2 regions of the Rhizobium sp. 862_C5_N1_2 genome follow, and region 2 is predicted to be linked to the other one. Evidence: riboswitches for the same ligand, from Rfam matches in the RefSeq annotation. Region 2 holds a riboswitch; the other holds the start of a gene.
What was found. Region 2 has a riboswitch for S-adenosylmethionine ahead of ACD590_RS01070 (O-succinylhomoserine sulfhydrylase). Riboswitches for the same ligand answer to the same signal wherever they lie in the genome.
Positions count from the first base shown of each region.

Region 1: it holds a riboswitch for S-adenosylmethionine, as region 2 does, so the genes downstream of both, metA (homoserine O-acetyltransferase MetA) here and ACD590_RS01070 (O-succinylhomoserine sulfhydrylase) in region 2, are expected to answer to the same signal.

Region 1 covers NZ_JBPWPT010000001.1:4,388,341-4,402,591, forward strand. The annotation lists gene ACD590_RS21645 (NAD(P)/FAD-dependent oxidoreductase) at 1-354, shown strand, start outside; gene ACD590_RS21650 (SIS domain-containing protein) at 418-1,146, opposite strand; gene nagA (N-acetylglucosamine-6-phosphate deacetylase) at 1,268-2,419, opposite strand; gene ACD590_RS21660 (SIS domain-containing protein) at 2,419-3,450, opposite strand; gene ACD590_RS21665 (GntR family transcriptional regulator) at 3,447-4,220, opposite strand; gene ACD590_RS21670 (aldose epimerase family protein) at 4,383-5,405, opposite strand; gene metA (homoserine O-acetyltransferase MetA) at 5,632-6,555, opposite strand; SAM riboswitch at 6,603-6,680, opposite strand; gene ACD590_RS21680 (ABC transporter ATP-binding protein/permease) at 6,793-8,682, shown strand; gene ACD590_RS21685 (hypothetical protein) at 8,754-9,383, opposite strand; gene ACD590_RS21690 (ABC-F family ATP-binding cassette domain-containing protein) at 9,504-11,321, opposite strand; gene ACD590_RS21695 (thiamine diphosphokinase) at 11,325-11,981, opposite strand; gene ACD590_RS21700 (MarR family winged helix-turn-helix transcriptional regulator) at 12,084-12,611, opposite strand; gene ACD590_RS21705 (MDR family MFS transporter) at 12,728-14,251, shown strand, end outside.
Region 2 covers NZ_JBPWPT010000001.1:206,955-221,205, forward strand. The annotation lists gene ACD590_RS01060 (Hsp33 family molecular chaperone) at 1-837, shown strand, start outside; gene apaG (Co2+/Mg2+ efflux protein ApaG) at 1,047-1,439, opposite strand; gene ACD590_RS01070 (O-succinylhomoserine sulfhydrylase) at 1,682-2,866, opposite strand; SAM riboswitch at 2,909-2,987, opposite strand; gene ACD590_RS01075 (2'-deoxycytidine 5'-triphosphate deaminase) at 3,061-4,155, shown strand; tRNA gene ACD590_RS01080 (tRNA-Gly) at 4,215-4,288, shown strand; gene ACD590_RS01085 (hypothetical protein) at 4,315-4,593, opposite strand; partial or broken gene ACD590_RS01090 (VOC family protein) at 5,009-5,390, shown strand; gene ACD590_RS01095 (methyl-accepting chemotaxis protein) at 5,448-7,451, opposite strand; gene ACD590_RS01100 (transporter substrate-binding domain-containing protein) at 7,879-8,754, shown strand; gene ACD590_RS01105 (tellurite resistance TerB family protein) at 8,788-9,201, opposite strand; gene ACD590_RS01110 (thermonuclease family protein) at 9,303-10,013, opposite strand; gene ACD590_RS01115 (S24 family peptidase) at 10,025-10,687, opposite strand; gene ACD590_RS01120 (response regulator) at 10,804-11,451, opposite strand; gene ACD590_RS01125 (hypothetical protein) at 11,543-11,941, opposite strand; gene ACD590_RS01130 (DUF952 domain-containing protein) at 12,060-12,413, shown strand; gene ACD590_RS01135 (quinone-dependent dihydroorotate dehydrogenase) at 12,410-13,498, shown strand; gene ACD590_RS01140 (MATE family efflux transporter) at 13,474-14,251, opposite strand, start outside.

The DNA.
Region 1 (14,251 bases), 4.2 Mb from region 2:
ATGGAAACATTGCCGGTGGAACGACCGGTATGCCCGACGCATCACGGATTTTATTTTTGCCCGATGCGCGGCCGCCTGCGGGTGGCCGGCACTGTGGAACTCGGAGGCATCACCGCGCCTTCGAACCCAAGGCGCCTCGAAGTGTTGTTGGCAAACGCTCGCAGGATTTTCCCGACGCTTGGCGAACCAAGCCGCAGTTGGATGGGCTTCCGCCCTTCCATGCCCGATTCCGTTCCGGTCATCCGGCCTTCAAGAGGAGGAAGGGACGTGGTGTTTGCTTTTGGACACGGGCATATCGGTTTGACGCTGGCACCGCGGACGGCTCGGATGGTCAGCTCCATTCTTGCCGCTTGATCGCGTCAGGAGCATGTCGTGACATACGGAACTGTGAATTGCGACACCGCTTCGCTCCCATCATCAGAGATGCGGGTTGCGCGGCCGGTATTTCCGCACGAGCTTCTGGTTGATCTCGGCAGCACCCGGCATGTTGGCGCTGAGATAAATTGGCGCATCGCCGGATTTCGAAAGCTCCGAGGCGACTTCGGCAAAGATCGCATTGATGACCGTCACCCCGACCGCCGTCGAGACTGGCCCAACCCGAAGCCCCGTGCCTTCGAGATCGACAACGGCGTCACCCGGTGGCAGCCCGTTATCGAGCACCACATCGGCCACGTCGGCGAGCCGCCGGCGGCCATTGGCGATCGCTGAGGAATAGGCGATCGAAGTGATGGCAATCACCTTTGCGCCGATTTCGCGCGCATAGTCGGCGGCCTCGATCGGCGCGGCATTCACGCCCGAATTGGAGGCGATGATGATGACATCGCCCGGCTGCATGCCGTAACGCTCCAGCATTGGCCGCACCAGGCCCTGTGTGCGCTCATAGACCGAACTGATGACCGCACCCTCGTGCAGCATGGCCGAGCCGACGAGCACCGGCACGGTGAAAGCGAGCCCGCCGGCACGATAGTGCACCTCTTCCGCCAGCATATGCGAATGGCCGGTGCCAAAGACATAGACGCGCTTGTCGCCGTGGGCAGCATCGAGGATGACGGCTGCTGCCTGCGCCATCGGCTCGGCAAGCACCTTCTTCAGCTCTTCCAGCCGGCCGATCAGGTTGGAGAAATAGGCATCTGTAATGTCGGTCATCCCACTTCTCCTAGAGCATGTCGCGCAAAAGTGTGCCGCGGTTTTGCGATAACGACATGCGTAAAAACAAAGATCTAAAGCGCGAAGAGCGAATCTGAAAGATCGCGACGCGCCTTAGCGTTCAGGCCGCTTCGCCGCCGAGCCAGGTGGCGGTGACGGCAAGCGCATCGGTCAGATGCACGAGATCGGCGCGTGTCCCCGGCGAGAGATGGCCGCGATCAGCAAGCCGGAGGAACCGGGCCGGATAAAGGGTCGCCATGCGCAACGCCTCGGCGAGCGTCAGATCGAGATAGGTGACGCCGTAGCGGATCGTTGAGATCATGTCGACATCGGAACCGGCCAACGTGCCATCGGAAAGCACCAGCTTCGAGCAGAAGCCGCCTCTTTCGCGCCGGACCGTGCGCCCGTTCAGCGTGAACGAATCCTTCTCCGAGCCGACAAGCGACATCGCGTCGGTGACGAAGAACAGCTTGCCTTCGCCGCGCTTGGCGCGCAGTGCCGTGCGCAAGGCCTTCGGATCGACGTGATGGCCATCGGCTATGATGCCGCACCAGGTCGAGGGATGATCGATCGCCGCGCCGACGAGACCGGGCGCACGGTGTCCCAGCTGGCTCATGGCGTTGAAGAGATGCGTGACGCCCCGCGCGCCGGCATCGAAACGTTCTTCCGCCGCCTCGCTCGAACAATCGGAATGGCCGATGCTGATGGTGACACCGGCTTCCGCAAGCTCGCGCACCTGGGCAACCGTCACCTGCTCGGCCGCCATTGTGACGAGCAGCGTGCCGATCGCCTCGCGTGCCTGGATGAAGGCCTTGACGTCGCGGTCCTCCACCGGTCGCATCAGTTCGGCCAGATGCGCACCCTTCCTCGCAGGCGCCAGATGCGGACCTTCGAGATGCAGACCGGCAACGCCGCGGTTAGCTTTGACAGCCTCCTTGGCCGCCTCGATGGCGGCAATGGACGCTTCTGATGTATCGGTAATCAGTGTCGGCAGCAGCGACGTCGTGCCATAGGGCCGGTGCCCGCCGGCGATAATGTCCATCGAGGCAGCGGAAGGCTCGTCGTTCAGCATCCGCCCGGCGCCGCCATTGACCTGCGCATCGATGAAGCCGGCCGACAGAATACCGCCCGCAAGCGTCACCACCTCGCCGTCCGGCAGATCATCTCTGGCGACGATCGCTTCGACCTGTCCATCGGCAACGATGAGCGCCTTGTCGTCATGGAAGCGCTCGCCGTCGAAGATGCGGGCGCCGAGGAAGATCTTGCGGACCATCAGACCGTCTCCGTCACCTTGAGCAGGTTCGCCGGCTTGTCGGGATCAAAGCCCTTGCGGCGCGTCACCGACTCGATCAGCCGGTAATAGACGAGCAGCGACACCAGCGGATCGACGAGGCCGTTGCCCGTCGTCGGCACGCGCAGATGGACACCGGAAAGCGGCTGCGCCGAGAAGCCGACAGTGGTGGCGCCGAGCTTCTGCAGGCGCTCCAGCGCCTGGACATTGTTGGCGAAGGCCGCATCGTCGGGTGCGAAGGCGACGATCGGGAAGCCCGGCTGCACCAGGCGCATGGGGCCGTGCATCAGTTCCGCCAGCGAGAAGGCCTCGGCATGCAGGCCGGAGGTTTCCTTGGCCTTCAGCGCCGCTTCGAGTGCGATCGCAAAGGCCGGGCCGCGGCCGGCGGTATAGAGCGAGGTCGCATTGAACAGCACCTCCTCGGCTGCCGCCGTGTCGATCCCGGCGGTCGCCGACAGTGCCTCCGGCAGCTTGTCGAGCGCGGTCTGCAGGTCGGACGCGCCGCCGATCGCAGCCGTCACCCCGGCAAGGGCGGCGACCGAGGCGATGAAGGATTTCGTCGCCGCGACGCTCTTTTCCGCACCGGCACTGAGGCCGAGAACGATATCGGCCTGTTTCGCAAGCGGGCTGTCGGTGACGTTGACGACGGCGATCGTCGTCGCTCCGCCCTTCTTCGCCGCATCCTGCAACGCGACGATATCGGGGCTGGCACCCGACTGCGAGACGGTGAAATGGACGCCGCCCTTCAGATGCAGCGCCGCACCGTAGACGGAAGCGATCGACGGACCGACCGAGGCGACCGGAACACCGCAGGTAATCTCGAAAAGATATTTGAAAAAGGTGGCGGCGTGGTCCGAGGAGCCGCGCGCCGCCGTCGTCACCACGCTCGGGCGGGCGGACGAAAACAGCCGGGCAATCTCGGCAAAGACCGGTTTTTCCTTTTCGAGAAGCGTGGCCACCACCTCTGGCGATTGGCCGGCTTCTTGCAGCATCAGTGACTGGTTGTCATTCATAGGTCATCTCCGATTCTCAATTCGGCTACGAAATCATAGGCATCGCCGCGATAATGCGAGCGGGTGTATTCGACGACGCGCTGGTCTTCCAGGCGCGAGACACGTTCGATCAGGAGCGCCGGCGCGCCCGATTTGACGTTCAGGATTGCGGCGGAGGACGGGTCGAGCGTGACCGCCGTCAGCCGCTGCAGCGCGCGCACGGGCCTGTGGCCGCTGGCCGTCAGCGCATCGTAGAGCGATCCCTCGCCGCCGGCATCGTGCCCGAGGAACTTGATCGGCACCACGGCGCGTTCAATCGCCAGCGGCAGGCCGTCGGCAAGGCGCAAGCGGTCGAGCCTCAGCACCGGCTCGTCGCCGCCGAGGCCGAGCAGGAAGGATTCCTCCGGCGACGGCGTATTGACCGCCCGCGACAATATCCGTGCGGCCGGCAGACGCCCGCGTGAACGCATGTCGGCGGAGAAGGAGGAAAGCCGCCAGAGCGACTGTTCCATGCGCTCCACTCTGCTCGACACGAAAGTACCGCTTCCGTGGCGCGATTCCAATGCGCCGGACGCCATCAGATCGCGATAGGCGGTGCGCACGGTGACACGACCGAGCTTCAGAGCTTCGGCAAGGTCGCGCTCGCCCGGGAGTGCGGTGCCGGGCTTCAGCAGCCCTTCCTGAATGAGGCCGGTCAGCGTCTGCGCCAGCCGCTTGTAAAGCGGCCCGGTCAATGCCTCGTCACGCAGGCCGCGGCTATTCAATTCCGCTATCAGACTGGTTCTATCCATGGACGCACAATAGAACCTATATAGGACCAATCGGCAAGACAGAATCGAGTGCCGAAAGAAAAAACCCTCGCCGGCGGGCCGGCGAGGGTTTCATAGCGACCAATTTTGACAACCGTGCGTCGACAGCGCCCCGCGTTAGAAACGCGCGGCGCTGGAGGACGCTCAGTTCTTGGTGAAGATATAATCCGTCTCCTGGCGCAGCACTTCGCCGGGGCGCAGAACCGCATTCGGAAAACCTTGGTGATTGATGGAATCCGGCCAGACCTGGGTCTCCAGGCAAAAGCCGGCGAATGGACCGTATTTGCGCCCGCCGATGCCGGGAGCCCCGGTATCGAGCTTGAAGCCGGCATAGAACTGTACGCCTGGCTCGGTGCTGCGCACTTCCAGCGACACACCGGAATAAAGGCTGCGGGCGAGCGCAACGGTTCGTTTGGCGGTGCGCTCGGCGGACAGGCAGAAATTATGGTCGTAGAACACCTGTTCGCTGCCGACGAAACGCTTCATCGGCGCCATCTCGCGGAAATCGAATTCGGTGCCCTCGACGGAACGGATCTCGCCGGTCGGCACCTGCTTCTCATCGGTCGGCAGATAATAATCGGCGGCAATCATGATATCGTGGCCAAGCGCATCGTCGCGACCGTCGAGATTGAAATAGGCGTGCTGGCAGACATTGGCGAGCGTCGGCTGGTCGCTGGTCGATTCGTAGGTGATCGACAGTTCACCGTTGCCATGCACCCAGAAAGTCGCCTGGATGGTGCAATTGCCGGGATAGCCGGCGCGGCCATCGGGATCGACGATCTTCAGCACCACGCGGTCGACGTCATGCTCGACGATCGTCCAGTTGCGTTTGGCGATATTGTCGCTGCCTCCATGCAGATGCGTCACGCCGTTTTCATTCAGTTCGAGCTGATAGTCCTTGTCGTCAAGCGTAAACCTGCCGCCGCCGACGCGGTTGGCGCAGCGGCCGGGTGTCGCGCCAAAATAGGACGAATAGAGGGGGTAGCTGTCGAAATCGTCGAAGCCGAGCTGCAGCGGCGCGTCATGTCCCTCGAGGCGCAGATCCTGGATGACTGCGCCCCAGCTCATGATCTTGGCCGTCAGCCCACCGCCCTTGATCACGACGCGATAGACGGTCTCGCCCGCCTTCGTCTGCCCGAAAACGTCCCGCTCCAACTTATCCGACATGATCGACCGTCCATTCTATCTCTGCTGCAAATTCCTCAATTCGGAATCGATTTGAGGAATTTGCAGCGATTCAAACTGTGCATTGCACGTCCGATGAAGACGCGCGGTGTGGTAGGGTTCGGGACAGGAACCTGCCCGCATTTGCTTCAATCCGCAACCGGCGGATCAGAAAGAAAATGCCGCAGCAGTGAGGCGGCGGCACCGGCTCGGGGCGCGATCGGCAAGGTCAGAGGTCCGTGCCGATCTCTTCCACATCAAAGGGCGTCGTCTGGTAGATTTCGTTGATCCAGTTGCCGAACAGGAGATGCGCATGGCTGCGCCAGCGGTTCTGCGGCGCAAGCGCCGGATCGTTATGCGGGAAGTAATTGTGCGGCATCTTGATCGGCACGCCGGCATCGACGTCGCGAAAATACTCGTCGGAAAGCGAGGTGGAATCATATTCGACATGGTTGAACATGTAGAGCCGCCGGCCCTTCTTCTCGTGCACGAGACACACGCCCATCTCGGGTGATTCCATCAGGATCTCCAGGTTTTCGGACTTCTCGATATCGGCGCGGCGCACTTCGGTCCAGCGCGACACCGGCACTTCGAAATTGTCGGAAAAGCCGTTGAGATAGATGGACGAAGGCTTCAGGTTGCGGTGGCGGTAAACCCCGAAGGCCTTCTCTTTGAGCTCGTATTTCGGAACGCCGTGGAAATGATAGATCGCGGCCATCGCGCCCCAGCAGACGTTCATCGTCGAATGGACATTCGTTTCCGTCCAGTCGAGAATCTGCTGCATCTCCGCCCAATAGGTGACGTCCTCATAGGGCAAAAGCTCGATCGGCGCCCCGGTGATGATGAAGCCGTCGAACTTGCGATGTTTTACCTCCTCCCAGGTCTGGTAGAAGGCAAGCAAATGATCTTCTGACGTATTCTTCGCCTTGTGGCCGCCGATACGGATGAGCGACAGTTCCACCTGCAGCGGCGAGGCGCCGACGAGACGCGCCATCTGCAATTCGGTCTTGATCTTGTTCGGCATGAGGTTGAGCAGCCCGATCTGCAACGGTCGGATATCCTGACGGATCGCCAACGTCTCGGTCATCACCCGCACACCTTCCTGAACCAGGGTTTCGAAGGCGGGCAGCGTATCGGGGATCTTGATGGGCATTGCGGTCACTCGATCAAAAACAAAAACCGGCGGCGAAAAAAATCGCTACCGGTCCGCACGCGGCCCTTTAGCGATTTTTTTAACGTGGCTGCAAGCCGGCCGGCCAAATCACCACGGAGCGCTTTAATTAGACCCAGTCGGGTCGCGAATCAACTGTCGACTGCAGTCAAGTGACCTCTGCCGCATCATCACAGTTTAATGAATGATAGAATCTGTTGATAGACCCGTAACGCCACCATGTTATTTATAGGGGCATGGGCGATTTGGAAAAGCGTAATGGCAGATAAGATTGAGGGGAGGCCGGGCATCCGAAGGCAGGATAGGGTAGGGTATGATTTCAGCCTGACATATCGCCTCGGCGTCATGTTCTCAGCATTCTGGAATTCGGAAGTGCGTGGCAGGGTGCTGTTTCTGGCGACCGTGCTGATCCTCGTTATCCTGGCGACGTCCTACGGCCAGGTCATATTGAACGAGTGGAATGCGCCCTTCTATGACTCGCTGGAGCGCCGCGACCTCGGCGAATTCTTCCACCAACTCGAAATCTTCGCGATGATCGCCGGCACGCTGCTGCTGCTCAACGTGCTGCAGGCCTGGCTGAACCAGATGACGGCGCTCTATATGCGTGAAGGCCTGTCACGCGATCTCGTCGACCAGTGGCTGAAGCGCAAGCGGGCACTGCGGCTTGCCTCCAGCGGCCTGATCGGCGTCAATCCGGACCAGCGTCTGCACGAGGATTCCCGCAACCTTGCCGAAAGCACGACAGGGCTCGTTCTCGGCCTGCTGCAGTCGACCATCCTCCTGGTGAGCTTCATCGGCGTGCTCTGGGAGCTTTCGAGCGGCTTCATCTTCCGCATCAGCGGCCACAGCTTCTCCATTCCGGGCTACATGGTCTGGGCGGCGATTTTCTATGCCGCTTCCGCCTCGGTGCTGAGCCAGGTCGTCGGCCGCAAGCTGGTCAAGCTCAATGCCGACCGTTTTTCGAAAGAAGCCGAGCTTCGCTTCACGCTGATGCATGCCAATGAGAACATGCCGGCGATCACCGTTGCCCGCGGCGAGGAGAACGAGCGCCGACGTATCAACACCGACATCAGCTCGGTACTGACAGTCGTCAAGCGGCTCGCCATGGCCAATACCAATCTCACCTGGGTTTCGGCCGGCTACGGCTGGCTGGTAATCGTCATCCCGATCATCGTTGCCGCCCCCGCTTATTTCTCCGGCGGCCTCACCCTCGGCCAGCTGATGATGTCGGTCGGCGCCTTCAACCAGGTCAACACGGCGCTGCGCTGGTATGTCTCCAATTTCGGCCCGATCGCCGAGTGGCGCGCCACGCTGATGCGCGTCACCGATTTCCGCCAGGCGCTGCTCGACATGGACGAGGACTTCGACCTGAAGGACAGCATCGCCTATGAAAACGCCGCGCCCGACACGCTGACGCTGAAGGATGTGGTGATCGTCGCCAAGGTTGGCGAAGATATCGAGGAATGCGGCGGTTTCCGACTGCGTGAAACCAATGTCGTGATCAAGGCCGGCGAAAAAATCATGATCAACGGCGATCACAGCGTCAACCGCAAGCTGCTGTTCCAGGCGATGGCCGGCCTCTGGCCGTGCGGTAGTGGCACGATGGGCCTGCCGCCAATCGACGACATGCTCTTCGTTCCGCAGGTTGCCTATGTTCCCGGCGGCACGCTGCGCGAGGCGCTGGCCTTTCCCGAACGTCCCGAAGCCTACGAGAAAGCCGCCGTCGAGGCGGCCCTCGACAAGGTTGGCCTGCATTCGCTGATCGCAAGGCTCGATACCCGCGCCCGCTGGGACAAGCTGCTCGACGGCGACCAGCAGAAAGCGATCGGATTTGCCCGCCTCCTGCTCGTGCGCCCGCGCTGGATCATCTTCGACGAAGTGCTGGAAGGCATGGAGCCGGAACTGCAGGAAACAATGGCCAACCTGCTCGTCTCCATGCCCGAAAGCGGCATGATCTATATCGGCCGCTCCGAGGCCTATCTCGAGGCGCTGAAGCCGCGCGTGCTGCATCTGCAGGCGCTGCCGTCAATTTCCGAGGAGCCGCCTGTCGCCCAGACCGGCGCCAGCGCCAGTGCGGGCGCTGCCGCCGTGCCCGCGCCGGCGCTTTAATGCATGCGGCCCAAAACTGTGGAGCTGTTTTGGGATGACGGCCTGCATAAGGTAAGGACTTGAGCCGCTGGTCACATCGGCGGCGTGATGCCGTTGAGGCCGACGGCGATCTGGCTGGCCGAGATGCTGCCGTCCGCCGCCTTTTCGCCGGTGACGACGACGCCCGCGCCGGGCTTCAGATCATCCTTGGTCGCAGGCGCCAACGTCACGATCGGCGTGCCATCGGCAATCGCGATGGCCTTTTCCTTGCCCTGATAGGTCAGCGTGATCGTGTGGCCGTCCACGGATTTGACGGCGTTGCTGACGGTCGCATTGGTCATCTGGCTGTTCGGCTGCGCATCCCAGGGACGGTTGCCCTCGCCGGTTCCCTTCATCGACGCCGGAAAGATCAGCACCTCGATCGCCCCGTCCGGGCCTGTGCCCTTCGGAAGTGAAGCGACGCCGACGAAATCGCCGGGCTTGATATCCTCGACCGAGGCTTTCTTGATGCCGCCGACCTTCCAACCGGATTTCAGCGCGATCGTCGCATCGCTACCCTCGCGCGTCTTGACGACGAGCGTATCGCCGCTGAGGCTTTCGATGGCGCCGCGAACACGAATGCGCTGGGCATCCTGCGCCTGTGCGGCTTGCGACAGGGCAAGGGTCACGAGGCTACCGGCGACAAACGCCGTGAAAATTCCGGAATAGGGCTTGCGAGACATCTGACTTTTCCTTGTCGCCATTGCGATCGGCAATATCCCCGGCTGCCGGACGGCACCTTATGCCGCAGGACGACACACTGACGAATCAAGGAAAAGTGAGCCTTCAGCCTCGAGAAAATCTCAGCCTTCCAGCTCTTCCCGCAGCATTTCGAGCTCCAGCCACTCCTCTTCCATCTTTGTCAGGCCGGCGCGCAGTTTTTCCATTTCGCTGGCAAGCCGGTTGAAGGCCGCAGGATCGCGCGTGAAAAGATTGGGATCTGCCATCACCTGTTCGCGCTTGGCGATTTCGGCTTCGGCCTTCGCCATTTCCTTCGGCAGGTTTTCCAGTGCGAATTTCTGCTTGAAGGAGAGCTTGACCTTCGAGCTGCCTGGCGCTGGTGCCTCCTGCGTCTTCGGCTTCTCCGCCGCCTTCTCGGCTTTTCTGCGCTCCTCGAGCGCGCCCTTGCGTTGCACAAGCATGTCCGAGTAGCCACCGGCATATTCGATCCAGCGGCCATCAGGCGCATCCGGCACGGCGGGTGCGATCGTCGAGGTCACGGTGCGGTCGAGGAAATCGCGGTCGTGGCTGACGAGAATGACGGTGCCGGGAAAGCCTGCGACAATCTCCTGCAGGAGATCGAGCGTTTCGATATCGAGATCGTTGGTCGGCTCGTCGAGGATCAAGAGATTCGTCGGGCGCGAAAGGATGCGCGCCAGCATCAGCCGGGCGCGTTCGCCGCCGGAGAGGTTTCTGATCGGCGTACGCGCCTGTTCCGGCTGGAATAGAAATTCCTTCATGTAGCCGGTGACATGGCGCTGCTCGCCGTTGACGAGCAGGTTTTCGCCGCGCCCGTCCGTCAGATAATTGGCAAGCGTATCCTCGGGGTCGAGATCCTCACGCTTCTGGTCGAGCGTCGCGATCTCCAGATTGGTGCCGAGCTTCACCGTGCCGCTGTCAGGCGAAAGCTGCCCGGTCAGCATCTTCAGCAGCGTCGTCTTGCCGGCGCCGTTCGGCCCCACGAGACCAATGCAGTCGCCGCGATGTACGCGGATCGAAAACGGCGTGACGATTGCCCGCTCGCCGAAGCTCTTGGTGATCTTGTCGGCCTCGATGACCAGCTTGCCGGATTCCTGCGCGTCCGAAACCGTCGCCTGCACCGTGCCCTGCGGTCCCTTGTGGCCGCGATAGTTCGAGCGCATCGTCTGCAGCTCGCCGAGACGGCGCATATTGCGCTTGCGCCGCGCCGTGACGCCATAGCGCAGCCAGTGCTCCTCGCGCTCTATCGACTTGCCGAGCTTGTGCTGCTCCAGTTCCTCGGCCTCCAGCACCTGGTCGCGCCAAGCTTCGAAATGCGCAAAGCCGCGGTCGAGCCGGCGCGAGGTGCCGCGGTCGAGCCAAACGGTTGCCGTCGAGACCTTTTCGAGGAAACGCCGGTCGTGCGAGATCAGCACCAAGGCGCTGCGCGTCTTTTGCAGCTCGCCTTCCAGCCATTCGATCGTTGGCAGGTCGAGATGGTTGGTCGGTTCGTCGAGCAGAAGAATGTCCGGCTCCGGTGCCATAACCCGAGCAAGGGCAGCGCGCCGCGATTCGCCACCGGACAGCATTCTGGGGTCTTCATCGCCGGTCAGCCCGAGATGAGACAGCAGATAGGTGACACGATAGGGGTCATCGCCCGGCCCGAGGCCGGCCTCGGCATAGGCCTGCACCGTGTTGAAGCCGACAAAGTCCGGCGCCTGCTCGAGATAGCGCACCGTCGAGGACGGATGGCGGAAGACCTCGCCGGACTGTGCCTCGACCAGGCCGGCGGCAATCTTCAGCAGCGTCGATTTTCCCGAGCCGTTACGCCCGACGAGACAGATTTTGTCACCGGCCTCGATCTGCAGGCTAGCACCCGCCAGAAGCGGTGCGCCGCCGAAGCTTAGGAAGATATCGTCGAGTTTTAGAATGGGAGGGGCCAAAAATCAGACTCCGGAAAGATCATAGGGCCGGGCGAGCACGATTGCCCGGCCGCTGCGGAGCGAAAAGCGAACGGTGCCTTCCGCAACATTGGAAATGGTGCGCGACGAGCCGAAAGGCAGATGGAAATCCGCCAGCGGATAACGCGCATTCTCGATGGAAAGCCCTGTCAGCTCGCTGAATCCGGGCACGGAAAACAGGCTGCCCTTGGGAAGGTCCAGTTCGATCGTACCCGCAACCAGCGGCACTGCCTCTTCCTTGCCCGAGATCAGCAGCAGGTCGAAACCCTCTTCCGCCAGGCTGACGGCCGACAGCAGGTGCTGAAGCGCGTGGTCGGAGCGTTCGCCGCCGAGCGCGCCGGCGAGGATGAGCCGCCGCGCGCCCCGCGCGATTGCTTCCGCCACGGCGATTTCGCCGTCCGTCGCCGCCTTCGCTGCCGGATAAGGCTGTTTCGGCACATTGGGAAATGCATTCGCGAGATCGGCCGGTGTCGAATCGAAATCACCGACCCAGAGCTCCGGCTCGATGCCGAGTGCTGCCGCATGCCGCATGCCGCCATCGGCCGCAATGAAGCGGCTGTCGGCGATGGCGTGGCGCAGGCGCTCCGTCAGGCTGAGTTCGCCGCCAAGGAGAATGGTGAAGGTGGATTGGCTCATGGGCATTGCCCTTAGCGCAAACGGGGGGTCGAGGGGAAGGGGCGCCGCTTGCCTGAAAGCGCCGCGCGTCCAACACCAACAGGACGCTCGATCACTTTGAACTGCCGCCTAGCCCGGCGTATCCTTGTCGCGCGACAGGAAGACCGCCTCGTAGCCGCCGATGAAGCGCTCGAAAAGCGCTGCGAAGCGCTCGACATCTTCCTGCGGCCAGTCGGAAACGATCTCGGAAATGATCGCAAGCTTCTGCGCGACGATCTCGGCAAGCAGGTCCTGGCCGACCTCGGTCATGACGACGACGATCCGCCGCGCATCGGCCTGCGAGGCCTCGCGGCGCAACACGTTACGCCCGACCATGTCGGCGACCACCCGGCTTGCCCGTGACGGATCGATGCGCAGCATCTCCGCGATCAGGCCGACCGTGACCTCGCCGGCGGACTGCGCCCTCCGCACGGCATCGAGCACGTCGAGATGCGAAAGCTCAAGGCCTGGTGCAGCACTCTGGATCGCCAGCCGGCCGATCAGCCGCCGCCCGGTCATCAGCCGCATGCGTGCCATGCTCCGGCCGATACGCGGCACGTTTTCACGATCCGGCTCGGCCGGCTCCGCAGAAAGGGTCTTGGTCAGGACGTCGCTCATCACAGGACCATAACAGAGCCGATTCGAAAATTGAATATGCCGGCGTCATTAATGTGCCATTGACAACTATATGCTGTTAGCACATAAAAGCACATCAACCCGGAACGATGCCTCCCATGGACATGCAACTCGCGCCTGCGCCGCTCGTGACGGATCCTCGTCGCCGGCTTATCCTCTTCCTTTTTCTGATGACCGCCATGTTCATGGCGACGCTTGATAATCAGATCGTCTCCACGGCTCTGCCGACGATCGTCGGTGAATTCGGCCATCTCGAGCGCTTCGGCTGGATCGGCTCGGCCTATCTCCTGTCGCTGAGCGCCGTCATGCCGCTCTACGGCAAGCTCGGCGACTTGTTCGGCCGAAAATACGTGATGATGACGGCGATCATGATCTTCACCGTCGGCTCGGCGGTCTGCGGCCTTGCGGTCTCGATGAATACGCTGATCGCCGCCCGCGTGCTGCAGGGCCTTGGCGGCGGCGGCATCATGGTGTCGATCTTCGCCGTCAACGCCGATCTGTTCGAGCCGCGCGAGCGGGCTCGCTACCAGAGCTATTCCAGCCTTGTGCTGATGGCATCGGGCGCGATCGGCCCTGTGCTTGGCGGCACGATGAGCGATCTCTTCGGCTGGCGCTCGATCTTCCTCGTCAATGTGCCGATCGGCTTCATCGTGCTCACCGGCCTTGCCTTCATGCTGCCCTGCCGCAAACCGCATCGCCGCCCCAAGATCGATTATGCCGGTGCGCTCCTGCTTGCCATGACGACGACAAGCATCGTGCTTGCCACCGACAGCAGCGAACTGTTCGGCGCATTGATCTCGCCGCAGAGCATCGGCATCGTTGCCTTCGGCGTCATCTGCGCCGTCACCTGGGTATTCACAGAGCGCCGCGCGCCGGAGCCGATCGTTCCTCTGCAGCTGTTTCGCAATTCGACCTTCAGCCTGCTCCTGGTGATCTCGATCATGGGCGGCGCCATCGCCATCGGCATGGTCAATTATCTCGCCCTCTTCCTGCAGACCACGACCGGCCTTTCGCCGTCGGCCGCCGGCCTGCTCTTCATCCTCCTGACCGGCGGCCTCGTCTGCGGATCGCTGACAGCAGGCCGGATCATCTCGAAGACGGGGCGCTACAAGCCCTTCGCCATCGCAAGCCTCACCTGCAGCGCCACGGCCTTTGCGCTGATGTCGCAGATCCACGCCGGAACGCCGATCGTCTTCATCGGCGCGATCATGATGCTGCACGGCATCGGCATCGGCCTTGCCCAGCAGGTTCCCGTCATCGGCGTACAGAATGCAGCACCGGCCCGCGACGTCGGCGCCGCCACCGGCTCGGTGACTCTGTCGCGCATGGGCGGCGCCTCGATCGCTATTTCCATCTACGGCGCCATCATCGCCTCTGAGCTCGGCAAGGTCGGCGTCTCCATTCCCGGCGTCGCCGATATCGAGCAGTTGACGCCGAAAATGATGGCCGCCCTTCCCGAAGCGAGCCGCCAGGCCGTTGCCGATACCTATGCCGCCGCCTTCTCACCGCTCTTCATGACTTCCTGCGCCATTGCGCTGATCGGCCTTGCGGCCGCCATCATGCTGAAGCCGGTGCAACTGCCCCGCGCCGGCGAAACGACGAGGCCGCAACCGGCGACAGCG
Region 2 (14,251 bases):
GTTGCCCGGCTGCTTGCCGAAGTCGTCGTGCTGACGGTGTTGCTCGGCACCTCGCTGAAGTTCGACGGCAAGTTCACGGTGCAGACCAAGGGCGATGGCCCGGTCGATCTCCTCGTCGCCGATTTCTCGACGCCGGAAAACGTCCGCGCCTATGCCCGTTTCGATCAGGCGCTGCTCAACAAGGCGATCGAGTCTGGTGAAACCGAGCCGGAGCAACTGCTTGGCAAGGGCGTGCTCGCCTTCACCATCGACCAGGGAAAGTTCAGCCAGCCTTACCAGGGCATCGTCGCGCTCGACGGCACCACGCTGGAAGAAATTGCCGGCGTCTATTTCCGCCAGTCGGAGCAGATCCCGACGCGCGTCCGCCTTGCCGCGGCCGAACTCTTCGATCGTGACGATGCGGGCAAGCCGCGCCATCGCTGGCGGGCAGGCGGCCTCGTCGCCCAGTTCCTGCCGGAAGCGCCGGAGCGCATGCGCCAGCCGGATCTCCACGGCGGCGACGGCGACACCGGCAACCGCCCGCATGGCGAGGACGATGCCTGGGTCGAAGCCCGTTCGCTGGTCGAGACCATCGACGCCGATGAACTCACCGATCCGCTTGTCGGTACCGAGCGGCTGCTGTTTCGCCTGTTCCACGAGCGCGGCGTGCGCGTCTATGAACCGCGCGCCGTCTTTGATCGCTGCAGCTGCTCGCGCGACAAGATCAAGGGTGTGCTGAAGGGCTTTTCGGCCGAAGAGATCGAAGCCAGCCAGGAAAACGGCGAAATCGCCGTCACCTGCGAATTCTGCTCGACCACCTACCGCTTCGAGCCGGCCGAGCTTCAGCCGGCTGAATAGGCTCCGTGCGCATTAATGGCTGCCCCTCACCCTCACCCTCTCCCCGTAAACGGGGCGAGGGGACGTGCCCCGCAAGAGCTGGGTGAGGAACGGAGAGGTCGCGGCATGGTCCCTTCGCCCCGTTTACGGGGAGAAGGTGGCGGCAGCCGGATGAGGGGCCAGTGTCGGGGATCTCTTGGGCAGAGGTGTACGGCCTATGGCGTCACACGTCAGTTGAGCACGCGCAGCAAGCCCGGGGAATCCAGCGAGAAGGCGGGGATGTCGACATCGAACATCTCGCCTTCGTCCGTTTCCATCTGGTAATGGCCGAACATCAGCCCTGAGGGCGTGTCGAGCGGGCAGCCGGAGGAATATTCGTAGGTGTCGCCGGGGCTGAGGCGCGGCTGCTCGCCGACGACGCCGGGACCGGTGACCTCGTCCACCTGTCCGTTCTGGTCGGTGATGTTCCAGTAACGGTTGACCAGGCGAACGGCGATGCCGGAATTGTTGCTGATAACAATCCGGTAACCCCAGACATAACGATCGTCGTCCGGATCGGATTGCTCCTCCAGATAGAACGGTTCGACTACAACTTCGATGTCTCTTGTGAGGGCGCGATACATGCCTTGCACCTTAGTCAAGATATGTTACCCGTATCTTATAAGAGGCCCTGTCCGTCAAGAAACGGAACAATTATCATTGCTGAAACGGCTGTGATCCGAAGGGTTTTCGATCGTTAAGCCTAATTGTCAGTGTTAATTCCGTTTCGGAACGCCGCGGCGGGCAATCTTGTTCCCCCAGCCTCACCTTGTGAGGTCCGGCACGGCCGAACCCCAAATGAGGTCCGGCCGCGTTTATCCCTAGATCAGGCCGAAACCCTGGCAAGCGCCCGCGCGAAATCCTCGATCAGGTCGTCGGTATCCTCGATGCCGGCCGAAAGGCGGACCGTACCAGGCGAGATGCCGAGTTCGGCGCGCGCCTCTTCCGTCAGGTTCTTGTGCGTCGTCGTCGCCGGATGGGTGATCAGGCTCTTGCTGTCGCCGAGATTGTTGGAGATTTTGACGATCTCAAGCGCGTTCTGCAGCGCGAAGGCCGCATCCTTGCCGCCCTTCAGCTCGAAGGCGACCAGCGTCGAGCCGCCGGTCATCTGCTTGGCGATGATATCGGCCTGCGGATGGTCCTTGCGGCCGGGATAGATCACCTTGGCGACCTTGCCTTGCTCGGCCAGGAAATCGGCGATCTTCGCCGCATTCTCGGTCTGCTGGCGCACGCGCAGCGGCAGCGTTTCGATGCCCTTCAACAGCGTCCAGGCGTTGAACGGCGACATGGCCGGGCCGGTATGGCGGAAATAGTCGTGCAGGTTCTCGTCGATCCATTCCTTGTCGGAGAGCACGACGCCGCCGAGGCAGCGGCCCTGGCCGTCAATATGTTTGGTGGCGGAATAGACGACGATATGGGCGCCGAGTTCCAAGGGCTTCTGGAAGAGCGGCGTGGCGAAGACGTTGTCGACGACGACCTTGGCGCCGATCTGGTTGGCGAGCTTAGCGACGCCTGCGATATCGATCACTTCGAGCGTCGGGTTGGTCGGGCTTTCCAGGAAGAACACCTTGGTCTTCGCCGTGATTGCCTTTTCCCAGTTCGCAAGATCCCGGCCGTCGATCAGCGTGCAGTCGATGCCGTATTTCGGCGCCAGCGTCTCGACGACCCAGCGGCAGGAACCGAAGAGGGCGCGCGCGGCGACGATATGATCGCCTGATTTCAGCTGGCAGAGGATCGCCGCGGTGACGGCGGCCATGCCGGAAGCGGTGGCGCGGGCGTCTTCGGCGCCTTCGAGCATGCACATGCGCTTTTCGAACATGTCATTGGTCGGGCTGCCGTAGCGGGCGTAAATGAAGCCCTCCGTCTCGCCCTTGAAGCGGGCTTCGGCTGCCTCCGACGTCTCGTAGACGAACCCTTGCGTGAGATAGATTGCCTCGGACGTCTCGCCATATTGCGAACGCAGCGTGCCGCCGTGGACGAGTTGGGTTGCCGGGCGCCAGGTCTTGCTCATGCCATCACCTTCACATAACAAAAAAACCGGTCGCAAAAGCAGACCGGTTTCAACCCGGTCTTTTTAGCCACTTGTTTAACGTGGCTGCAAGCCGACCGGCCAAATCACCACGGGATAATTCTGCAATACTGCTGTTAGCTGCTTGCGTCAATTCCCCGAGTTTGGTTTTGTCGGCGGCAAATGATGGATGAGGCATGATGGCTCGTGAAACGGGAATTCTGGCGGATCGCGCGATCTCCGCGCTGTTCGAAACGGAGCGTCTGATCTCCGAACGGGAGCTGGACCGTGACCAGATCCAGCCGGCAAGTCTCGACCTGCGCTTGGGCGCCAAGGCGTTTCGCGTGCGCGCCAGCTTCATGCCCGGCCCCTCGCATCTGGTGTCCGACAAGCTCGACCGGCTGAGCCTGCATGTGATCGATCTCTCCGAGGGGGCGGTGCTCGAAACCGGCTGCGTCTATATCGTGCCGCTGATGGAGAGCCTGGCGCTGCCGGCCGACATGTCGGCCTCGGCCAATCCGAAGAGCTCGACCGGGCGCCTCGATATCTTCACCCGCGTCATCACCGATTACGCCCAGGAGTTCGACAAGATTCCATCAGGCTATGCCGGCCCGCTCTATCTCGAAATCAGCCCACGCACCTTCCCGATCGTCGTGCGCCGCGGCTCGCGCCTGTCGCAGATCCGTTTTCGCGTCGGCCAGGCTCTGCTCGGCGAGCCGGAACTGTTGAAGCTGCATGAAAGCGAGACGCTGGTCGCCAGTAAGCTGCCCAACGTTTCCGGCGGCGGCATCGCGCTGTCGATCGACCTCGCCGGAGACAAGGAAGGCCTGATCGGCTATCGCGGCAAGCATCACACCGCCGTCGTCGATGTCGACAAGAAGGCCCAGCACGACATCTATGATTTCTGGGAGCCGCTCTACAGCCGTGGCCGCAACGAACTGATCCTCGATCCGGACGAGTTCTATATCCTCGTCTCGCGCGAGGCCGTGCACGTGCCGCCGGATTATGCAGCCGAGATGACCCCCTTCGATCCGCTGGTCGGCGAATTCCGCGTCCATTATGCCGGCTTCTTCGATCCTGGCTTCGGCCATGCTCCGGCCGGCGGCCGCGGCAGCCGCGCCGTGCTCGAAGTGCGCAGCCACGAGGTGCCCTTCATCCTCGAAGACGGCCAGATCGTCGGCCGCCTCGTCTACGAGCACATGCAGGAAAAGCCCGCAAGCCTCTATGGCTCGGGTCTCGGCTCGAACTACCAGGCCCAGGGCCTCAAGCTCTCGAAGCACTTCCGCATCTGAGCCTTCCCGGCGGCCGCGACTTGACAGCGGCCCCCATCTGTTGGAAATCTCGCATCAACGCGGGTGTAGCTCAATGGTAGAGCAGCAGCTTCCCAAGCTGAATACGAGGGTTCGATTCCCTTCACCCGCTCCAGCTCCCGCAAACTATACCTGATGCGCCTAATCCCCAAAAAACCGGATCGGCTTGTACCGACGATGCGCGATGATCAGGCTTCTGTCGGGCTGGATGATGTAGGTTTCCTCCACCTGCTGGCCGTACTGGTCGATGAAATCATGCGGAAAGGCGGAACCTACCGGTGATTTGGTGAGTTTGGTGCGCGGTTGGCCACTATAGGTGATGCTTCCCGGTATGGGTTCGAGGCCGGGGCCGCCATAGGTGACGGTGCTGCATCCGGCGAGAACGAGCGTGCCGATGAGGCCGATGATTGCAGGTTTCATGTCCATCCCTCCCAATGCCGTGAGTAGAATCACTCTACGCTTTGCCGGAGAGAGTTCACGACACGAATGCCCATGCCGCTCTTCAACCCTTCGGGAAGCGTCGCCGGGGACGCCGTGATCGAGTGGTCGACGGCCACCTATTAATATTAGGGTGACAATCCCGTTCCACCAGTGGTGCACCGACGCATCCATTGCCGAAACCGGTGCCGTCTGCTAGATCGGCATCGTCGAAAAAGGCAGGATCGGTTGAGGTAAGCCCGGTCCCTTCCGCTGGAGCGTTAAGCGCTCCGGCGAAGCTCTGCTCCGTGCCATGGCACGAGAACCCGCGACGTGATCCGCATGAAGATGCGGGATCCCGGCGGCGTGCGGAGACGGCAAAAAGGCAGTCCCGGGATTTTTTCGAACGGAGACTGTCATGCGCCTGAACCATCTCGATTTCCACGTTCCCGATATTGCTGCCACGGCGGATTTCTTGATCCGCCATTTCGGCCTGAGGATTAAAGATATGCGCGGCCAGAACGGCCTCGCGATTCTGGAAGACGATACCGGCCTCGAAATTGTCCTCAGCCACGCCATCGCCAAGTTCGGCACCGCCGATCAGGTGGAGATCGGGCGCCAGACCTATCACATCGGCTTCATTCTGCGTGGAAAGGCCGGATGTCGATGCGGTCCATGCCAGGCTTGCGGCTGCTGGTGCTGATCTGTCTGGCCCGCCGGTCGCCATGCGCGGCGGCTGGCTGTTTTATTGCACGGCGCCCGGAAACATCCTGGTCGAGATCGGCTGGCGACAGGGTTAGGTCCCCAAATAGCAAGGGCGGCCGCAGCCGCCCTTGCCAATGCCTGTTTTGACCGGCTCAGAATTCCGTCCAGTCGGGATCCTGGCTCGGCGACGTGCTGCCGCCGGCGCCGAAGGCGTTGGCGATCTTCTGGCCGAGCGCGCGGGCCGGCGAGGCGGCCGGGCGGGCGGTGCCTTCCCTAGCGACGCGGATCGGGGCTGCCCTGGCTGCCGGGCGGGCGGCAACGCGCGGTGCGGCGGTGTGGGCCGGCGCGATTGGCGCGCTGGCGGTGAAGCCGCCGGTGCCGGTCAGCCTGAATTGGCCAAGCAGATTGTTGAGCGCTGCCGCTTCCGTTGCCAGGTTGTGGCTGGCGGCGGTGGATTCCTCGACCATCGCCGCATTCTGCTGCGTGCCCTGGTCCATGGAATTGACGGCGGTATTGATCTCCTGCAGACCGATCGACTGTTCGCGGGAGGCCTCGGCGATCGCGTGGACGTGCTGGTTGATCTCCTGCACCTCGGCGACGATCGCGTCGAGCGCCTTGCCGGTTTCGCCGACCAGCGAGACGCCGGTCTGCACATGCGTGCCGGAGGTGCTGATCAGCGCCTTGATCTCCTTGGCCGCCTTGGCCGAGCGCTGGGCGAGCTCGCGCACTTCCTGGGCGACGACCGCAAAACCCTTGCCGGCTTCACCGGCACGCGCCGCTTCGACGCCGGCGTTCAGAGCCAAAAGGTTGGTCTGGAAGGCGATGTCGTCGATGACGCCGATGATGTTGGAGATTTCGCCCGAGGACTTCTCGATCTGCTGCATGGCGGAGACCGCCTTGCGGACGATCTCGCCCGATTTTTCAGCGCCAAGGCGGGTACGGGCGACGAGCTGGCTCGCTTCCTCGGTCCGCTTGGCGGCGTCGCGCACCGTCGTCGTGATCTGCTCCAGCGCCGCTGCCGTTTCTTCGACGGAGGCAGATTGCTGTTCCGTCCGCTGGGAAAGCTGGTCTGCGGAAGAGCGGATTTCATTGGCGCCGGCGCCGATCGCCCGGGCATTGGCGCCGACCGTATGCAGGGTTTCGTTGAGTTTCTCGACCGAGTTGTTGAAATCCTCGCGCAGCGCATCGAGATGCGCGACGAAGGGCTCGTCGATATGCGAGGCGAGATCGCCGGCGGCAAGGCGGCGCAGGCCGTCGCCGAGTGCGGCGACGGCGCGTTCCAGTTCGGATGCTTCGCGGACTTTCTGCGCTTCGCGTTCGCGGCGCTCGCTGTCGCTGACGTTGCGGTCGGCTTCGGCGCGCGCCTCGATTTGGGCTCGCTCGATCGCATTGTCACGGAAGACCAAAACGGCCTTTGCCATCTGGCCGACTTCGTCGCCGCGGTCGAGGCCGCTGACATCGCTTGTTGTGTCACCCTCGGCAAGCCGCGTCATGCGCTGGCGCAGCTGTGCCATCGGGCCGGCGATGCCTATCTGCGCGACGAAAACGCTGAAGCCGACGGCGGCGAGAACGGCGATGCCGATCAGCACGAAACAGAAGACGATCCGCCCGTTGACGGAAGCCGAGAGCGCGTCGCCGCCATCGTTGAGCATCGCCATCATCGCATCATTGTTGGCGATCATCTTCGGCGTCAGCGCATTGAGCTTGGCATTGATCAGGGCAACATTCGAAAGCGCGCCGGCGCTGTCCTTGGCTTTGCTCTGTTCGGTGATCTTGTTCGCCAGGGTTTCGATCTCATCGATTCCGGCCTGGATTTCATCGATCGCCGGTTTGCGGCTCGGCACCAGCGCCAGAGCCTGCTTCATGCGGTCACGCGCCTGCGGCAGCTTGCTCGGTGTGGCGAGCGCCGTCTGGAATGCCGGCGTATCGGGCTTCATGTCGGCAAGCAGGGTGACCTGCAACACCGAGGCCACCGCCGATGCGCTGGCGCGCGCGCTCAGCATCGAGGCCTGCGCCTCATGATCGATGAAGGCGCTATAGGCGGCGTCCGCACGGCGGAACTCGGAGATGACATAGATCAGCCCGGCCATGGTGATCAGCCCGAGCAGCGCCACGACCGATATGATTTTTGTGCGGATTTTCAGATGTTTCAGCATGGAAATGTCACCCGATTGACGGGGCGTGTCGCGCGCCCGGTGCTTTTGAAATCAATTGTTGCAGAAAAAACGCTGCTTCAATATCGCGGTTTAGGATTACGTTTGGGCTGACGCTTGCATCATGCGATCGGCTGGCGGGGTCCGATGTCGTCGCGACAAATAAAAGGCGATATTCTTTAATTCCGCGCTAACACCGGGCGGCGGATGACTGTGATTTTTAGGGGCTGAATTGTCGTCTCAGGTGCGTTGCCACGGCTGTCGGTCCACGCCGGCTGCCCTCACCCTAACTCTCTCCCCAAACGGAGCGAGGGGACGTGCCCTCAGCACGATCCGGCTCACCTCCACGCATATTCCCCACCACGCATGACTCTGATACATCTCGCCGACGCCGCAATGCTTCGCGCTTAACCCAGAGACCAAGATCACGATGATGCAATCCAAGCTGGCATCCCTGACTCTGAAGGGTTTTCTCGCGTTCGGCCTGTTTCTGGGCGTGCTTCTTTCGAGTTTGGCCGCAGCCGCCCAGCAGGCGTCCCCCTCGCTGCCGCTGCTCTTCGATGCACGCGAACGTCTTGCCAGGCCCGATCTCTCCTCGTTGGTGCGCCTGCGCTTCCTGACCTCGGTCGACTTCCCGCCCTTCAATTTCACCGATCAGAACGGCAAGCTCTCCGGCTTCAATGTCGACCTCGCCCGCGAAATCTGCAGCGAGTTGGAGATTTCAGACAAGTGCCAGATCCAGGCACTCCCCTTCGCCGACCTCAGGGACGCGCTCGCCGCCTCGCAGGGCGATGCCGTCATCGCCGGTTTTGCCGTGACCCCGGAGTTGCGCCGGCAATTCGTCTTCTCCAGACCTTATCTGATGCTGCCGGCGCGCTTCGTGCGCAATCTCGCCGTGCCGCTCGACGGAAAGACCGCTGCCGCCCTGTCGAAACATCCGGTCGGTGTGGTCAGGGGTACGGTGCACGAGGCAATGCTGGCAGCCTTCTTTCCGGCGATCAAAGCCGAGCCATTCGACACAAAGGACGCCCTGCTGGCGGCGCTCAGGGACCGCAAGGTCGATGCCGCCTTTGCCGATGCGCTGCAGCTTTCCTTCTGGGTCTCTTCGCCGGCCTCGGCAAAATGCTGCGCGCTGTTCGACGGTCCCTATCTCTCCGAGCAATTTCTCGGCGAGGGCATGACGATCATGCTGCGGCAGAAGGACAGTGTGCTGACATCCGCCATCGACCACGCGCTCGCCACGCTGTCGCGCAACGGCCGCCTCCAGGAAATCTATCTGCGCTACTTTCCCTACGGGCTCTATTGAAGCCGCTAAAAGACGCGAGACGCGCTTTAGCCCCTAGCCCTTGCGGAACCGGGCAATCGCACTGCGCTCGATTGCCGCGCAGGTGAGCTTGTCGAGGCCGAGCCGGTCACGCAGCAGGCTGAGCAGCCGCAACTCCTCCGCCTTGACCGAGAGATCGGCGGATGCCACCTCGACGGCCAGCGCATAGGCCGTGTCGTAAAGTTTTGCGGGCAGGGTATCGCGCACGGTTTCGAGCACGACGTCGAGGCCCTCCGGCCCGGCGAGCAGAGAGGCGCAGTCGCGCGCCACCGCAATCAGCTTGTCGTCATCGAAATCCCGGAAAACAGGCAGGAATCCGATCAGTTGGCCGATCCTCTCCAGTTCCCTGTCGTTCATCGTGCTGTCGACGGCGGATGCCATCACCATCACGTAGATCAGCGCATCATGGGCGGAAAGCGGCTTATTCATCTCTGATTCCTTTTTCGATCAGCCCAGATTAGGAATTGGCGACAGCCATTACAAGGGATCGGCCCGATCCGGGCTGTCCGATCGCTTGCCAAGGCTGCCGGTTATTTGCGGCGCGGATCGTCGCCGTAAATGCCTTTTCTGGCCTGCCTGGCCGTCTCGGCGATCTCCGCAAGCGGCGAACCCGCCGCTGCTTCCGCCCAGCCGTTTTCGGCAAGCCATGAGCCGAGATCCTGTGTCCCGAGCCGGCAGGCAGTCGTCGCCGTTTCCTTCCATTCCGCACTGTCGAGGTCGCAGGTGACGCTGCGGTTGCGCAACAGCAGGCGCAGCGCCGTCTTCGCCATCATGCCGCAGGGCCATTGCCGGTCTGCCGGCCCGCAAATCCTGTCGACCGGCGTCGGCACGATGCCGGCAAGCTGAAGCCTGCGCTCGCCAAAGGAAAGGATGCCGGCATTGTCGACGGCCGGCCGCGCCAGCTCCATCGCCTTTTTCGTCGTCGGACCTCCCGTTTTCCCGGCTGCCGTCTCCGCTTGTTGCGGCAGATCGGCCGGTTTGGATGTCACCCCGTCGCCCGGGTCTGGAGCGGGTGGGGCCACCGGTTCTACCGAGCGAGCAATCATTTCGGCACGGTCGTCCGACATCGTCGCGGGTTCGCCGGCCTCGGGGGCCGCATCCGCTGGTGCTGTCGCCGTCTCCCCTGCGGACGCCGTCTCTTCGCCGGCCGTGCCGCCGCCAAGCCTTGCTTCGCCCGCCATCAGCAGGCCGACCACCACTACCATCCCCGTGATACCTGTAATGAAGGCGGCAGGGCGCATGGAATATCTTCCTATTGGCTGGCCCAGATGATGCGGGCGATCCAGGCGACGTCGGAAAGCTCGAGGATGCGGTTGGGATGTTCGGGATTGAGCGACATCAGCTCGATCGATCGCGGGCTCTGGCGCAGCAGCACCTTGGCCATCACCTCGCCCTCGTTTGTGCGCACGACGACGCGGTCATTGCGGCGCACCTGCGCCCCCGGCTCGACGATCAACACATCGCCGTCGCGGTAGAGCGGCATCATGCTCTCGCCCTGCACCTCCAGCGCATAGACACCTGATTTCTGTGCCGGGGCCGCCGGAAATTCCACCACGTCCCAGCCCTGGCCGGCCGGAAAACCGCCATCGTCGAAGAAGCCGCCCGCGCCCGCCTGCGCGAAGCCGAGCAGCGGAATGGAGCCGCCTCGCTGAGGAAATGCGCCTTCCTGCTGTCCCGAGCCGGCATCCGGCCGCATGAAGGCCATAAACTGCTCCATGCTCGCGCCTGTGGCGTCGAGCACCTTGGCGATCGATTCCGTCGAGGGCCAGCGCAGCCGCCCATCGGCGGAAAGCCGTTTCGATTTGTTGAAGGAGGTCGGGTCGAGGCCGGCGCGGCGGGCAAGTCCGGATGGCGTCAGCTCGTGCCGTTCGGCAAGCCTGTCGAGCGCTTCCCAGATCTGGTCGTGTGACAGCATGCGCGATTCCGTCGCGGCTCATTCAACGCCGCGCTCCAACCCGGCCGAATATTAACCGACCGCGCCGCCTGAGTAAAGATAGAAGAGGAATAAAATCCTGTTATCGCATGCAGCGCTCAGGCGACCATCGCCATGTTGATCTTGCCGAGCTGGATCACCGCCTGCGTCCGGCTGTCGACATCGAGTTTCAACAGGATCGCCGAGACATGCGCCTTGATCGTTGCCTCGGAGACGCCGAGTTCGTAGGCAATCTGCTTGTTCAGCAGCCCCTCGCCAAGCATGGTCAGCACCCGGCTCTGCTGCGGCGTCAGCGTATGCAGGCGGTGGATCAGGTCGGCGACATCGGGATCCTGCTCCTGGCCGTCGCGATAGCTTTCAGGCGTGGCGATGTCGCCGGCAAGCACCGTCTGGATGCTGCGGCGAATATCCTCGATGCCGGAGGATTTCGAAATGAAGCCGGAAGCGCCGAGTTCCAGCGCCCGGCGGATCGTCGTCGCGTCATCGGTTGCCGACACAATGACGATTGGCAGGCTGGCAAATTCTGAGCGCAAGGCCATCAGGCCGGAAAAGCCGCTGACCCCGGGCATGGCGAGGTCGAGCAGCATCAAGTCGGCGTCCGCATGAGCGCCTGCCGCTCTACGTGCGGCAGCGAAATCGCCGGCCTCGACGATCGATTGCCGGCCTTCCATGCCGATCACTGCCTGGCGCAGCGCGTCGCGGAAAAGCGGATGATCGTCCGCAATGATGATGGTCTGTTCCTGCATCGAAAACTCCCTCCCAAGAGCCCGATCATGCCTTGCATGCGACGCCATCCCTCCGCGTTGCATGTCGGCTTGCTGACATGACTATATCAGATCAGGTCTTCTGCGGAAGGGGATTGGTGTTTTCCTCAGCCTGGAACTCCTTCACCATCCCCATGAAACTCTTCATCATCCGCTCCATGATGCTGATCGAACGGTCGACCTCGGCGTCGCTCGGCAGCGCGCGCTGGGCGACATTGCCCTGTTCGAGCGCCGTCACCCGCTTTGCCAGCCGGTCGAGTTCGTCCTCATAGGCCGCCCGCTCGTCGGCTGCCATCCGGCAGACGAGGGCGCCGTCCTTGTCCTGGCAGATCGACATGGCCCCGGTCTGCCGGTCGAGCCGGACGAAATGATCGCCGCTCTTCTCCAGCTGGAAGCGGCCGGTATCGGCTTCGGCCGCCGCGGCCGCCAACGGCATGAGAAAAACGCCAAGCGTCAGAATCAAAACCTTCATCGTCTCATCCTCCGGATTTTGCTTGTGGCGGTCCCGTTTTTCGCGCCGGGGCGTGGACATCGCCGCCTCTTTCCGGCAAAGCCCTCGTGACCAAGGAACAGCCCATCGTGAGGCCATGATGACCCTGACACCGACCCTTTACAAGATCGTGACGGAAACGCTCTGGCAGCAAGCCAGACAAACCGGCATTTTTCATGGCGCCGGCATCGATCTCCAAGATGGCTTCATCCATTTCTCGACGGCGGACCAGGTGAAGCAGACCGCTGCCCTGCACTTTGCCGGCCAGTCCGGCCTGCTGCTGATTGCCGTCGATGGCCGCGGCTTTGGCGACAAGCTGGTCTTTGAGCCCTCGCGCGGCGGCGATCTCTTCCCACATCTCTACGCCGACCTGCCGCTTGCAACCGTGCTATGGGAGGCGCCGCTGCCGCTCGACGAAGCCGGTGCCCATATTTTCCCGGAGCTGCAGCCATGATCGATCCCTTCAAGCGTCTCGCCCGCAAGGGTCTCTTCCTGTTCGATCCGGAAACGGCGCACGGCATGTCGATCGCCGCCTTGAAATCCGGCCTCGTGCCCGCCTGCCAGCTCACGCCCGATCCGCGCCTGCGCCAGACCGTTGCCGGCCTTACCTTCGAAAATCCGCTCGGCATGGCCGCAGGCTACGACAAGAATGCCGAGGTGCCGGAGGCGCTGCTGAAGCTCGGCTTCGGCTTCACCGAGATCGGCACGGTGACGCCGAAGCCGCAATCCGGCAATCCGCGCCCGCGCATCTTCCGCCTGGTGGAGGATGAAGGCGTCATCAACCGTCTCGGCTTCAACAATGAAGGCCATGATGTCGCTTTCGAGCGCCTCGCCGCGCTGAGCGGCGGTGGCATGATCGGCGTCAATATCGGCGCCAACAAGGACAGCGAGGACCGCATCGCCGATTATCTCGCCGGCATCCGCCGCTTTTATTCCGTCGCACGCTATTTCACCGCCAACATCTCCTCGCCCAACACCCCCGGCCTGCGCGACCTGCAGGGGCGCGAAAGCCTTGCGGTACTGCTGTCCGCAGTGCTTGCGGCGCGCGACGAGATGACGGCGACATCCGGCCGGAAGATCCCGGTCTTTCTGAAGATCGCGCCTGATCTGACCGAGGAAGGCATGGACGATATCGCCGCGGAAGTGCTCTCGCATGCGCTCGACGGCCTGATCGTCTCCAACACCACGCTGTCGCGCGAGGGCCTTAAGGATCAGCGCCAGGCGAAGGAGGCCGGCGGCCTTTCCGGCGTGCCGCTATTCGAAAAGTCGACGGCCGTGCTCGCCAGGATGCGCAAGCGTGTCGGCCCTGATCTGCCGATCATCGGCGTCGGTGGCGTCTCGTCGGCCGAGACGGCGCTGGAGAAGATCAGGGCGGGTGCCGATCTGGTTCAGCTCTATTCCTGTATGGTCTATGAAGGCCCCGGCTTGGCCGGCGATATCGTCCGCGGCCTCTCGAAACTGCTGGACCGCGAAAAAGCTGCCTCGATCCGCGACCTGCGCGATACCCGGCTGGATTATTGGGCGGCGCGGAAGGTCTGATCGGCCCGCGACCGCACCAGCATCGCCAGGAAGAAACCGCGGAAGAGCAGGAAGGCGTTCATCGCCAGCCACAGGCCGTGATTGCCGAAGAGCGGCACGAAGACCGCGAGCATCAAGAGATAGCCGGCAAAAGATATCAGCATCCGGTTGCGCATGTCGGCCGACCACGTGGCGCCGATGAAGACCCCGTCCATCAGGAAGGCGAGCGCGCCGGTCAGTCCCGTCACCGCCGCCCAGGGCAAATAGGTTTCGGCCGCCTGCCGTACCTCCGGCGAGGTGGTCAACACCGAGATCAGCCAGGGTCCGGCGAGGAAGAAGAAGGCGGAGCCGATCGCCGCCAGTCCGAAGGACCACAAGGTCGTCAGCTTCAGCCCGCGGTCGAAGGCCGGCCGGTAATGTGCGCCGATCGCCCGGCCGATGATCTGTTCGGCGGCATTGGCAAGCCCGTCGAGATAATAGCCCGACAGCAGGAAGAAATTCATCACCACGGCATTGGCGGCAAGCGTCACCGCGCCGAAGCTGGTGCCGATCCGCGTCATGATGGTGAAGGCGCCGATCAGCACGAAGGTGCGGATCAGGATGTCGCGGTTGAGCGCGAAAAGCTCGGCCAGCCGGTGCCGGGAAAAGACCTCGGACCATGCCGGCCGCGCTGCCTTGCCGAAGCCGCGCAGCACGATGACAAGCCCGGCGAGCGCGCCGACGGTTTCGCCGGCCATCGTTCCCCAGGCGACCCCCGCCACGCCCCAATCAAGC